Regions from separate parts of the Bacillus sp. PK6-16 genome, predicted to be linked through region 1. Evidence: riboswitches for the same ligand, from Rfam matches in the RefSeq annotation. Region 1 holds a riboswitch; each other region holds the start of a gene.

Region 1 (3,483 bases):
GTAAAGTCGCTTCGTTAAATCGTGCAGGTGCTTTTGTTTGACCTGATGTTTGCATAATTAACTTTACAGCTAATGTATCGCCTTTCTCAATGTGAGGTAGAAGTTGCTCTTTTACGTCATCAGTTACATCATCATCTTCAAAGCGATTTTCATATACTTCTTTCCAACCGGCATGTAGGATTGTTTTTCCGCGCGCAATGAACGTTTCATTGCCAACCTTTGTGCGTAACGTTAGTTGCTCATATTCGAATGCCGGGAATAACACAGCTAAGAAACGTTTTACAACTAAATCATAAATTTTGCGTTCTTTATCTGTGAATGCTGAGAAGTTAACGTATCCTTCTGTTGGAATAATCGCATGATGATCGCTTACTTTACTATCATCAACAAATGATTTGTTAGGTTTGATAGGCTTTTGTAATACTTTATGTGCGAAGGGACGGTATTCTCCAACACCACATGCTTTTAGACGTTCTGGAAGTGTTCCAACGATATCAGATGAAATGTAGCGTGAATCTGTACGAGGGTACGTTAGTACTTTATGCTGTTCATACAATTTTTGCATAATATTTAATGTTTCTTTAGCAGAGTAACCGAACTTTTTATTCGCATCACGTTGCAATTCAGTTAAATCGTAAAGACCAGGAGAGAATGACTTCTTCTGTTTCTTATCAATTTCCACAACAGTAGCATTTTGTTTATCTAAACGTTTTACAATACCATCGATTTTTTCTTTATTAAAACTACGGCTATTGCCATTTGCATCTTGCCAAGTAAGTTTGAGCTTCTCCATTGTTTGAGCTTCGATGCCGTAGTAAGTTTGTGCTTTGAAGTTCTTTATTTCATCCTCACGACTAGCAATCATAGCAACAGTAGGGGTTTGTACACGGCCGCAATTTAACTGGGCATTAAAGCGAGTCGTTAAAGCACGAGTTGCATTAAGACCGATATACCAGTCAGCTTCTGAACGTGCAACTGCTGAAGCGTATAAATTGTCATAGGCTTTACCTGGTTTTAAATTTGCAAAACCATCTTTAATTGCTTTATCGGTTACAGATGAAATCCATAGACGTTTGATCGGTTTATTAATGCGAACCTTATCAATAATCCAGCGAGCGACCAATTCTCCTTCACGTCCAGCATCTGTCGCTACAATAATTTCATTTACATCCTTTCTAAGTAGCTGGCTTTTCACAGCATTGAATTGTTTCCCAGTTTGTTTAATAACCGTTAATTTCAAACGCTCCGGTAGCATCGGTAAATCTTCTAAATTCCACTTTTTATATTTCACATCATAGCTTTCTGGGTCTGCTAATGTAACGAGATGGCCTAAAGCCCAAGTTACAATATATTTACTACCCTCAAGATAGCCGTTTCCTTTTTTATCACACTTCAGTACACGAGCAATATCTCGTGCAACGGAAGGTTTTTCAGCGATTACAACGCTTTTTGACATATTAAAAACATCCTTTCAAATTTCCATAAGTTAAATATAGCATACATCTTCTTGAGATTCAGTTTCGCTCCATATTTCAGCTGTTTTTAATGGAGTTAACAAAATCCCAACTGATTAAAGTTTCACTTTATCAGTTGCCTCTATATCAAATAGAAAAGTAAAGAACTTGTTATTTTACTAGAATAAGAGTAGACTTTGAAGTAGATGAATAAGAAACACATGGGAGTTTGTGGATACAAACTGAGAGTATGGCTACTAGTCCGTCATTGACCATTTGAACCTGTTGGATAATGCCAGCGTAGGGAGAGTGTAAAAGCACATATTCAGGCACTTTGCGTACGCGCAAAGTGTCTTTTTGTGTATCTCCCATCATTATAGTTAGGAGATGAAAAGGATGAATATGAAAGAAATTAGTAAAGTAGTGGATTTGGTGAGAGAATCTAATCCGCTTGTTCATAATATTACAAATGTTGTTGTAACAAATTTTACTGCTAACGGTTTGTTGGCACTTGGGGCATCGCCTGTAATGGCGTATGCGAAAGAAGAAGTAGCAGAAATGGCTAGCATTGCTGGAGCGTTAGTATTAAATATGGGGACACTTCGTCCTGAAGAAGTAGAAGCGATGTTACTCGCGGGTAAATCAGCAAATGCGAACAATGTGCCAGTACTATTTGATCCAGTTGGTGCAGGAGCAACTTCGTATCGAACAGAAGTTGCGAGACATATTCCGGCTGAAATTGAGTTAGCAATTATCCGCGGAAATGCAGCTGAAATAGCAAATGTTATTAATGAGAAATGGGAAATTAAAGGGGTAGACGCTGGTACTGGAAATGGAAATGTTGTAAGTATTGCAAGGCAGGCAGCAGATGAACTAAATACAGTTGCGGTCATTACTGGAAAAGAAGATGTTGTTACAGATGGAGAGAGAACTATTGTTATTCGAAATGGTCACCCTATTTTAACGAAAGTTACGGGAACAGGTTGTTTACTAACTTCTGTAATAGGAGCATTTGTAGCAGTGGAAAAAGATTATGTAAAAGCAGCAGTAGCAGCATTAACGTTTTATGGTGTAGCTTCGGAACTGGCAGCTGCTAAGACCGTGGAAAAGGGACCTGGTAGTTTCCAAATTGAATTTTTAAATCAGTTAGCGAATACTACTTCTGGTGATATTGAGAAGTATGGAAAGATTGAGGAGTTAGAGTAAGAGGGAGTGAAAGAAATGGCACGCATTGAAATAGATAAAATGTCTAAGCTATTGCAAGTGTATTTTATTATGGGAAGTAATAACTGCACGAGGGATCCTTTAGCTGTATTGAAAGAAGCGTTAGATGGTGGAGTGACAATTTTTCAGTTTCGCGAGAAGGGGGAAGGTTCTTTAATCGGAGAAGATAGAGTGCGCTTTGCAAAAGAATTGCAGACGCTTTGTAAGGAATATAGTGTTCCTTTCATTGTAAATGATGATGTAGAATTAGCCATTGAATTAGATGCAGATGGTGTTCATGTAGGACAAGATGATGAAGAAATTACATCTGTTCGTGAAAAAATGGGAGATAAAATTATCGGCGTATCTGCTCATACAATTGAAGAAGCACGCTTTGCAATCGAAAATGGAGCAGATTATTTAGGCGTTGGACCTATTTTCCCAACGAGTACGAAAAAAGATACGAAAGCGGTTCAAGGAACGAAAGGATTAGCCTATTTTAGAGAACAAGGAATTACAGTGCCAATCGTTGGTATTGGTGGGATTACAATTGAAAATACAGCGGCAGTTATAGAAGCGGGTGCGGACGGTGTTTCAGTTATTTCAGCAATTAGTTTAGCTGAATCTGCGTATGAAAGTACGAGAAAATTAGCTGAAGAAGTAAAGAGAAGTTTGTAGGGAAGGACGTGTAGTATTTTAAGTGCTACATGGAGAAATAGACTGCCCAAAAATTTAAACAAACATTTGATTAAAAAAGCACAAACCTTTTTAAATAAAGGTTTGTGCTTTTTCTTTAAAACATAATTGAAATTAAGAGCATTCCAAT
Region 2 (3,483 bases), 2.1 Mb from region 1:
TGCTGGAGCTGGCAATAATGTGATTTATATTAGTAGCTTTTCAAAGGTACTTTTCCCTGGTTTACGTGTAGGCTGGATTATTGCAGATAAAGAGCTGATTCATTATTTAGAAAGCGTAAAAAGAGCAAGAACGATCCACACATCTACGTTAGATCAAGCTGTTCTGTTTCAATATTTACATGAGGGATATTTTGAGAAATATTTAAAAAAGGCAAGATCTGTTTATAAGAAAAAATATGAGTTAGCTGTCGGGGCATGTGACCAGTACATTCATTTCAAAAGAATGACTGGAGATGGTGGACTTCATTTATTTATAGAACTAGAAGAGCATATGAATGCCCGCACACTTTTACAAAAGTGTTATGAGAAAGGCGTTACGTTTTCACCTGGAGATGTTTTTTACTCTGATGGAGAAGGAGCGAACACTTTCCGATTAGGTTTTTCGCGCTTGAAAGAAGAAGAAATAGTTCGGGGAATTAAAATAATTGGTGATACATTAAAAAATGAAATTTGGAGTTGAGAAAATGAAAATCGGTGTTATTATGGGCGGGGTATCGTCTGAAAAACAAGTTTCAATTATGACGGGGAATGAAATGATTGCTCATTTAGATAAAAATAAGTATGAAATAGTTCCAATTACATTAAATGAAAAAATAGATTTAGTTGAAAAAGCGAAAGACATTGACTTTGCGTTGCTCGCATTACACGGAAAATACGGAGAAGATGGGACAGTTCAAGGAACACTGGAGAGTTTAGGGATTCCTTATAGCGGAAGTAATATGTTATCTAGCAGTATATGTATGGATAAAAATATTTCGAAAAAGATTTTACGTTATGAAGGTGTAGAAACACCAGATTGGATTGAACTTACAAAAATGGAGGATCTAAATCTTGATGAGTTAGATAAATTAGGATTTCCATTAGTAGTAAAACCAAACTCTGGCGGATCGAGTGTCGGAGTGAAAATCGTTTATAATAAAAATGAATTGATCTCAATGCTAGAAACTGTATTCGAATGGGATTCTGAAGTAGTAATTGAAAAGTATATAAAAGGTGATGAAATTACATGTTCAATTCTGGATGGAAAACAGTTACCTATAGTTTCAATTCGACATGCAGCCGAGTTCTTTGACTACAATGCAAAATATGATGATACTAGTACAGTTGAGGAAGTTATCGAACTTCCAGCAGAAATTAAGGAACGTGTAAATAAAGCGTCACTTGCTTGTTATAAAGCATTAAAATGTAGTGTTTATGCAAGAGTTGATATGATGGTGAAGGACGGAATTCCATATGTAATGGAAATTAATACATTACCAGGGATGACACAATCAAGTTTATTGCCCAAAAGTGCAGAAGCAGCGGGGATTAGTTATAGCAAACTATTAGATATGATTATTGAAACATCATTAAAAGTTAGAAAAGAAGAAGGGTTTTAAGGGAATTATATAACGAATTTTTTTGACAGTTTCACGAAGTATGCTATGATGAATACATTATAAAAACAAAATATTTATCCACTAGGGGGGCCTTTTATAGGCTGAGATCAAATGTGATTTTGAGACTCTTAGTACCTGATCTGGTTAATGCCAGCGTAGGGAAGTGGGAAAGACGTTGCTATTTAATGAGTAAATAAATACTGTCGATTTCACTTTCTTTACGCCTGTAAAGAAAGTTTTTTTATTTTACAGCTTTAATAATTGTGGATAAATACTTATATTTTATATATTATTGGAGGGATTTAAATGAATTTTTCACAATCATTACGTAAAGAAGTAGATTCAATTTGGGAAGCGAGTTTTAACCATCCTTTTGTAAAAAAACTTGGTGAAGGAACGTTAGATTTAGCTAGTTTTCGTTATTATGTGCTTCAAGATTCATATTATTTGAGTCATTTTGCTAGAGTACAAACTTTAGGAGCTGCAAAAGCTCTTGAATTAGAGACGACAGCTCGTATGGCACATCATGCTCAAAATACATATGAAGCAGAGTTATCTTTACATGAGAATTTTGCTAAAAAACTAGGGATAACGAAAGAAGAAAAAGATAATTTTATTCCTGCGCCAACTGCATATGCGTATACTTCACATATGTATCGTGTTGCGTATGAAGGGCATTTAGGAGATATCATTGCAGCAATTTTACCTTGCTATTGGTTGTATTATGAAATTGGCGAACGCTTAAAAGAGTGCCAGCCGGAAGAGCCAATTTATAACGAATGGATTTCTGCTTATGGATCTGATTGGTTCCGTACGCTAGTTGAAGAGCAAATTACACGTTTAGATACTATCGCTGAAAAAGTAACAGAGGCAGACCGCAAACGTATGAAACAGCATTTTATTATTAGCAGTCAATATGAATATTCATTTTGGGAAATGGCTTATACATTAGAAAAGTGGCCAGTGGATACAGACGTAAAAGACGTAATTGGATAAAGAATAGAAGTAATGTTATAGATAGGTCTGGATCATACCTATCTATATATTTTTTCTTGTCAAATTTGCGTAAAGTCATTAGTGCTACGGATATGGCGAAATAGAATATCGATAATTTAGCTCATTTACTTGTCTACGCATTAACTGGATAAACTTCTGTCACATTTATTTTACAATTAAAGAACGTAAATGTTGGTGGTATGAAGTTAAATAAGAAAAGAAACCCGAGCTGTTAGCTGTAACGGAGTTGTTTTTTCTTTGCAGGAATTTCTAAATTATCATGGAGTGTTGTTAATACGATATGCAAATATGCATATCGTATTTTTTTGAGCTCTTTATGTGTTAAAATCAGATATAGAGATATAGAAATATAAAGAAGCAAAAGCAGGAATATCCAATGAATTTTGAGAGGTGTTATATGTTTACAAATAAGAAATTAATTCGATTTGGTTTATCGTTATTTGTATTTTTAGGGATAATTAATTTTACAATCAGCTATTTCCAAACATATCTTGAAACAGCAGCAGATATTAAATGGATAATTCCAGAAATTTGGAAAACTATTTTGCTAGATGTTCCTCAAGGGATACTTGTTCTTTTAGGCGCAATTGCTTTATATGATTTCACAAAAGAGGCATCACAAAAAGACGCATCAATCTAAGTGTGTCTTTTTTCTATTAGGAATTTCATAGAGAGTTTTACTGGAGAAATAGAATGAAAAGCCCTAATTAGGGCTTTTTTTGTTGGAATTTCTTATCCGTCATAGAAACCGGTCACTTGGAGGTGTTATAGCGAAAGCCATTTACAGTACAGAAAAATCTAAGCAGCAGACGGAAATATATAGGATATGGCATCATAATTATTGAGAAATTAATTGAACTTAGTAAGTATGAAGATATGACGCTAGAATTCATATTTTTTAATTTTTATTTATCCCGCTATTTGCCGGGCAGTAAGCCCCCCACCTCAAAATTCAGCGGAAGCAAAGAAGTTAGGTAGGGGATGAACAAAACCCCACTGATTAAAGTTTCACTTTATAAAAATGAGC
Region 3 (3,483 bases), 330 kb from region 1:
AAAACTGTGACAACAACCTTACTCCAAATTGTATATCCAAACCATAAAACAAATAGCGGAGCAAGCGCAGTAATCGGAATCGTTTGTGAAGCAACTAATAATGGATAAAATGCTCTCTCCATCCATGTACTCGCATTCATTAACATCGCTAGCCCTACACCTAATACGATAGAGATAACAACACCTATTAAAACGACGTATAACGTTGCAGGTAAATGAACTGTAAATAATATGTCTTTTAGTTTCCATATCTTCATTAAAATCGCAGAAGGTGACGGTAAAATGTACATCTCATCTACAATTCTTGCTCCTATTTCCCACACAGCTAGTAAAATACTAGAAAGTGTAATAGCAGGAACTAATTCTTTCAATCGGTTCATCACACAAGTACCTGCCTTTGTAACATACTAAGAAGCTCATCTTTTAGCGCTAATACTTCCGGTTTATATAAATCTTTTCGTGTTCTGTTATGATCAAGCGGTACAGTCCGTTCAGTCAAAGTCGTTATCGGCTGCTGTTCCACTACTAGAACTCGGTTTGAAAGAAATAACGCTTCTTCAACATCATGAGTAATGAATAAAATTGTTTTTTCCCACTCTTGCCATTGTTCAAACAACCATTCTTGCAAAGAGGTCTTCGTTAAAGCATCCAACGCACTAAACGGTTCATCTAACAGCAATATCTCCCCGCCTGTTAATAAAGTTCGAATAAAAGATACACGTTGTCTCATACCACCAGATAAATCTTTCGGATATTTTGTCTCATACCCTTGCAAACCAAATTTATGTAACAGTTCCTTTGCCTTTACTTCTGCTTCTTTCTTCTGTACACCTTGGCACTCTAACGGCAGGGCAGCATTCTCAATAATTGTTCTCCACGGCAAAAGCATATCTTTTTGCGGCATATATCCTACAGGATGGTGCTTTGTTTCTGTCAGTTCTATCTGTCCAATACTTACCTTTTCTAGACCTGTAATAAGGCGAAATAAAGTACTTTTCCCACATCCACTCGGTCCGATAATACTGACAAACTCTTTCTCATGTATAGAAGCATTTAATTCATGGATGATTGGTTTCTCATCGTAATGAAAAGAAACATTATGAAACTGTAGTATGTTCTTGCTCCTCAAATCCCCACATCTCCTTACGATAGGACATATCCCAGAATAAATATTCAAATCGACTGGAATATAAGAAGATCTCCTCTAATCTTTCTAGTTCTTTCTCAGACTTTCCAACTGCCATTTCATTTAATAAATCTATTAACCAAATACAAAGATTACCGTATTCTTCCGAACTATATCCTTGAATCCACTCACCAAAAAACTCATGATCTCTTGCTCCAGGAATATCATTTAAACGCTTTCCAATTTCCCAATAGCTCCACATACATGGAAGAAGCGCTGCTATTAATTCCGCAAGTGTGCCATTTTGAGATACAGACATCATGTAATTTGTATAAGCTAAATTTTTAGCAGATGGTTTCGCAGACTCTATCTCCTCTATAGAAATTCCAAGTCTTTTTGCATATTGTTTATGGATTGTCATTTCGCCATTTAATATTCCATCAATTTGTTCAGCGAACTTTCCCATTACTTGTGGATTCGTTGCTTTTACAACACCAATCGCATATAACTTTGCATAATCTAGCAGATATAAATAATCTTGAATAATATAATACTGGAATTTATCTTTTTCTAACGTGCCATCTCCCATCCCCACTACAAACGGATGATTATGACTCATCTCCCAAACCGGTTGCACAGTTTCTAATAATCTATCGCAAAATTTCATTTCTCTATCCCCTTTCAATATATGTATCTAAATAAAAAACCACTTCTATATATAAGAAGTGGTTACAGCAAATAAAGTTATACATTTATTCGATGTTCCACTTCCCTTCGCTAGTATTACCTAGATCAGGTGTTGTAAGGGTTAAGGATTATTCCTCTCTCAGCAAGTCAAGCACCCCTAGTGGTTTCAATATGAAATTTTCAAATAAAAAAGCCCCGTTTCTATACGCAAAGAAACGGGGACTCATTGTTAGTGTCCGAATTGCTTCCCTACGCTAGCATAATCTAGATCAGGTAATAAAAAGGATCAAAGGCTTACGGCCTACTCTCAGCTGGCAACACCAGCTCTCCTAGCAAACTATAAAATTATCACTGTTAGTATAACACCCTAATAAGACATCATCAACTTTTTTAATTTTCTTAATTATCAACATAATATCAAAATTATATAATACATACATTCTATTTTAGAAAATAAAACCCCGATTAATTGTATAAAAAGGAATCATTATCCTCAAAAAATTTATTTTTATATTGATTTCATATTACATTTATGTGAATACCCCCACTATATCATATCTTTATACTATAATAAAATTACAACTATACAACTAGAGGAGGTCTCTATTCCATGAATATGAAAGCTACTGCTTTAACAGCAACTACTGTAGCGATTGCTTCTTTACTTCCTTCTATGGGTGAAACAAATGTACAAAAAGCAAACGCTGAACAATTATCTAATATTAAAACTGGGTATGTCAAAGTCAATCAAGTAGCATTACATACAGAAGATAACGTAAAAAGCACATCAATTGATACAATTCGCTTTAATACAAAAGTGAACATCCTTGAAACAACTAATGGTTGGTATAAAGTATCTGTTCATAATAAAGTAGGTTATGTACAAAAAGATGCTATTTTACTAAAAAACAAACTTCAATCTAATGATCAATACATCGTTAATGCTAATGCATTAAACGTTCGCTCTGAACCTAATTTAGAATCTTCCATTTTAGATGTATTACCAAATGGTAAGTTTATTACCGTTCAAGAAGATCAAGGCGAATGGTATAAAATATCACATAATGGCCAAACAGGTTACGTACAAAAAGCATTCATCTCTAATGGTTCACAACCCTTAGTAAAAGGAATCACCGTTCAAAATAATACAAAATATACTGTTGCAACACCTAATCTAAATGTACGTAGCACCGCTAGTACAAGTAGCGCTCTACTCGGTTCATTACAAAACGGTACACAAGTACAAGTAGTAGAAACTGTAGGTACTTGGTATAAAATTCGTTTTGGCACAGGATACGGATATGTAGCAAAACACTATGTAGTACAAAATCAACCACAAGCTAAAACAGATCAGCCTTCATCAATTCCAGCTGCTTTCAAATTCCCCGCTCAAGGAAGAATTAGCTCAACCTTTGATATACGCTGGGAACAAATGCATTATGGTATAGATATTGCCGCTCCAGGAAACGTCTCTATCCAAGCTGCTGCTGCAGGTAAAGTTGTGAAATCTTATTATTCAGCTAGCTATGGCAATGTTGTTTTCATTGCGCATCAAATCAATGGGAAATTATATACAACTGTTTATGCTCATATGAAGGATCGCACTGTACAAGCTGGTGATCAAGTACAAACTGGACAATTAATAGGTCATATGGGAAACACAGGTCATT
Region 4 (3,483 bases), 1.1 Mb from region 1:
ATGATACAACAAAGAAAATAGCGCATTTAGACTTCACAGAAAAAATACCGATTACTTCAAAAGATGAAATTGGGGATTTATCGAAAAATATTAATGTGCTATCAAATAAACTCCATTCGCATATTGGACAGTTAGAAGAAGATATTGAAAAGGAAAGAAAGTTAGAAAAGACGCGAAAAGAATTCATTTCTGGTGTTTCACATGAATTAAAAACACCGCTAAGTATTATGAAAAGCTGTATTTCTATTTTAAAAGACGGGGTAGCTGAACATAAAAAAGAGTATTATTTTCAGGCAATGGAGAGAGAAGTAGACAAAATGGATACGTTAATTTTGGATATGCTTGAGTTAGCTAAATTTGAATCTGGTACATATAAAATGAAAAAGGATTCGTTTTATATTGATACAGTAATTGAAGATATATGTGAACATCTATCTGTGGAAATAGAGAAAAAAGAACTTCATGTTCATAAAAATATATGTTCATTTGAAGTGATTGCAAATCAAGGCCGGATTGAACAAGTCATCGTGAACTTCATTACGAATGCTATACGATATACACCAAATAAAGAGGATATTATTATTTCTACAATAGATGAGAAGAATCGTATAAAAGTGTGCATTGAAAATAAAGGTACTCATATTGAAGAAGAGCAATTAGATAAAATTTGGGATCGTTTTTATCGCGTGGATACAGCTCGTCAGCGTTCACAAGGTGGGACGGGGCTTGGGCTTGCCATTTCAAAGAATATTTTAGAACTACATGATGCTGAATATGGGGCAGAAAATACAGAAAATGGTGTGTTATTTTACTTCTATTTACCGAAAAAAGCGTAAATAATATGATTTACGCTTTTTTAATTTATTTTCATATTATCTTTACCTAATCTTTATTTTTAATCAGTATAATTTGTTTAGAATATGAGGTTATGTAAGGAGTCGATGAACCGTGCATAGCAATTGGCTAAGTATAATGGTATTTATTTTCTTTTGCGCATTTATTGTATTTTTAATTGATATTACGATATGAAAAAAGAGCGCTCATTAAGCGCCCTTTTTTTGTGTATTCATTTGATAAGCACTGATGCTTTTGAATAAGCGTGGTGAAGTGATAAATAAAAATATAAGTAAAACAGTACATAGAATATAGGAACCAATCATTGTACTACCGTTAAATATTAAAGAATATAGGAAAGCCGATTGGCCTTTTGGTGCATATTGTCCCCAGAAAATGATACCAGCGATAAAGTGACAGAAGTAACGAGCTAGACTACCGATAAAAGTAGCGACGATAATGTATCCAATTACTTTCTTTCCTTGGTTTGGTTTTGATGAAGGTTTGTCTTTACGGCTACCTAAATTTGATTGCTCTTCGCTATTATCATTGGAAGTTAAAAGTGCTTTTTGAATTGGACGATAGAATAAACCAGCAAATCCAATGAATGCAAAAGCAACAAAGTATTCAATTAGTACTTGAATTGGTGTGACGATAATGGCATCGCCTACGACAATTTGTAATAATCCCCAAATTAGGCCCCCTAAGAAAGCCATTTTGAAGCCCCAGCGGTATGCGATAATAAAAATAGGAATCATAGCAAATGAAATGGAACCGCCTGTTGCTGATATTTTTATTGAAAGTGGTAAAATGTCGATGACCAAGGCGAAGGCTGCAAGAATAGCAGATTCGATCATCGCTTGTAAATTGGTGTTACGCATGTTGTCTCCCCCTAAATCCAAGTTATACAAAAAAGAATAGATATCATAGGAGGATACGAAATACGTAAATAAAAATGAGGTATGTATTTCGGACGTTTGCACAATCCCTGCGTTAGCATTAACTAACAGGTTCGAAGGGTCGGAACGAAGTGTTCCCTCTCAGCGGCATGGCTCCCCCAGTGATAACGAGATTCTTTATTTGCTATTGTTTATTGTAAGCGAAATGGATGAGAATGGCAAACGAATACAGTATGACAATAATTGAAATAGAATTGTAGCGAAATGTTAATAAATATGAAGCAAAAGGGTATAGTACAAGAGAAATTGAGTGTGGTATAATTTTTTTGAAAATAATTATCATTCTCTTCTGAGGGGGAAGGTTATGAGCTTAGTAGATATTAAAATTGGAGAGAAAGTGTTAGTAAAAAGTATTCAGTCTTTAGATCAGCTATTAAAGCGTAGACTAGCTGCTTTCGGTCTTGCTGAAGGAAGCGAACTTCGCCTGAAACAGAAAGCGATGTTCAAAGGTCCTTGTACATTGGAGTGTCGTGGACAGTTAATTAGTATTCGTCATTGTGACGCGAAAATGATAAAGGTGGAATTAGCGTGAATAAGGTAGCTTTGCTAGGGAATCCGAATACAGGGAAGACATCATTATTTAATGCACTTACTGGTTCTTATGAGTATGTAGGAAACTGGAGCGGTGTAACAGTAGAAAAGAAGGTTGGTAAATTAAAAGATAGACAAGGAACATTAATTGATTTACCAGGTGTTTATGATTTAAATCCAGTTTCACGTGATGAAGGTGTTGTAACAAACTTTCTATTAACAGAAGAATTTAATCATATGTTAAATATCGTAGATTCCTCGCAGTTTGAAAGAAATATGCATTTAACGTTGCAGTTACTTGAATTTGGTAAGCCAGTCTCAATTGGTTTAAACATGGTTGATGTGGCGAAGCAAAGAGGAATTGTCATTGATGTAAAACGATTATCAGAGCTATTAGGTGTAACAGTCGTTCCTGTTGTTGCAAGAAGTGGAAAAGGCTGTGAAGAACTGCTTACGACTCTTAAAGAAAATAACAAACAAGAGAAAAAGCCATTCCTTATTTCATATGGTGTACAAATGGATGAAGGAATTGGAGAAGTAATTGCTCTTTTAGAGACAGCGAATTACGAGCATCCGAGATGGTTAGCACTTCAATTTTTAAGCAATAACGAAGTAGTAGAAAAAGAAATGAAAGCATTACCAATTTATAAGGAACTCATAGCCATTCGATCTCGCTTAGAAGGAAAACTTGATTGTACGTTAGAAGAGCACATTTACAAAACTCGTGAAGCGTATATTGAAAAGTTAAAAACAAATGTTATGAAGCATGAGAAAGAAGGAAAAATTCCTTTTTCAGAAAAAATTGATAGATTAATTACACATAAAATTTTAGGACTTCCAATCTTTTTAGCAGTTATGTTTTTTATTTTTCAGGTTACGTTTACGTGGATTGGTACACCTTTATCGGATATGTTAGATGAGTTTTTTGGTGGCCAGCTTACGGATTGGGTGACGGCTGGACTTATAAGTATTGGAGCTTCTGATTTTATTCAAGCGCTCGTTACAGAAGGTATTATTGCCGGTGTTGGTGCTGTATTAGTATTCGTACCACAAATCTTTGCACTATTCTTTTTTATTTCATTATTAGAAGACTCAGGGTATATGGCGCGAATTGCAGTTGTTATGGATAGAATTATGGAGTTTTTCGGCTTAAACGGAA

What was found. A riboswitch is a leader RNA that binds a small molecule or an ion and turns the genes downstream of it on or off. The one in region 1 is predicted to bind thiamine pyrophosphate.
Region 2: linked by a shared signal. The riboswitch ahead of tenA (thiaminase II) and the one ahead of thiM (hydroxyethylthiazole kinase) in region 1 are both predicted to bind thiamine pyrophosphate.
Region 3: linked by a shared signal. The riboswitch ahead of tenA (thiaminase II) and the one ahead of thiM (hydroxyethylthiazole kinase) in region 1 are both predicted to bind thiamine pyrophosphate.
Region 4: linked by a shared signal. The riboswitch ahead of M1D66_RS03385 (energy-coupled thiamine transporter ThiT) and the one ahead of thiM (hydroxyethylthiazole kinase) in region 1 are both predicted to bind thiamine pyrophosphate.

The regions. Positions count from the first base shown of each region.
Region 1 covers NZ_CP096511.1:4,889,204-4,892,686, reverse strand. The annotation lists gene topB (DNA topoisomerase III) at 1-1,456, opposite strand, end outside; TPP riboswitch at 1,666-1,778, shown strand; gene thiM (hydroxyethylthiazole kinase) at 1,851-2,660, shown strand; gene thiE (thiamine phosphate synthase) at 2,676-3,335, shown strand; gene M1D66_RS25105 (anaerobic C4-dicarboxylate transporter family protein) at 3,451-3,483, opposite strand, start outside.
Region 2 covers NZ_CP096511.1:2,777,714-2,781,196, reverse strand. The annotation lists gene pdxR (MocR-like pyridoxine biosynthesis transcription factor PdxR) at 1-520, shown strand, start outside; gene M1D66_RS14345 (D-alanine--D-alanine ligase) at 525-1,439, shown strand; TPP riboswitch at 1,513-1,618, shown strand; gene tenA (thiaminase II) at 1,746-2,435, shown strand; gene M1D66_RS14335 (DUF3937 family protein) at 2,833-3,096, shown strand.
Region 3 covers NZ_CP096511.1:4,563,000-4,566,482, forward strand. The annotation lists gene M1D66_RS23460 (ABC transporter permease) at 1-380, opposite strand, end outside; gene M1D66_RS23465 (ABC transporter ATP-binding protein) at 380-1,129, opposite strand; gene tenA (thiaminase II) at 1,098-1,793, opposite strand; TPP riboswitch at 1,879-1,982, opposite strand; TPP riboswitch at 2,043-2,154, opposite strand; gene M1D66_RS23475 (SH3 domain-containing protein) at 2,424-3,483, shown strand, end outside.
Region 4 covers NZ_CP096511.1:671,996-675,478, forward strand. The annotation lists gene M1D66_RS03380 (sensor histidine kinase) at 1-836, shown strand, start outside; gene M1D66_RS03385 (energy-coupled thiamine transporter ThiT) at 1,044-1,715, opposite strand; TPP riboswitch at 1,802-1,903, opposite strand; gene M1D66_RS03390 (FeoA family protein) at 2,098-2,325, shown strand; gene feoB (ferrous iron transport protein B) at 2,322-3,483, shown strand, end outside.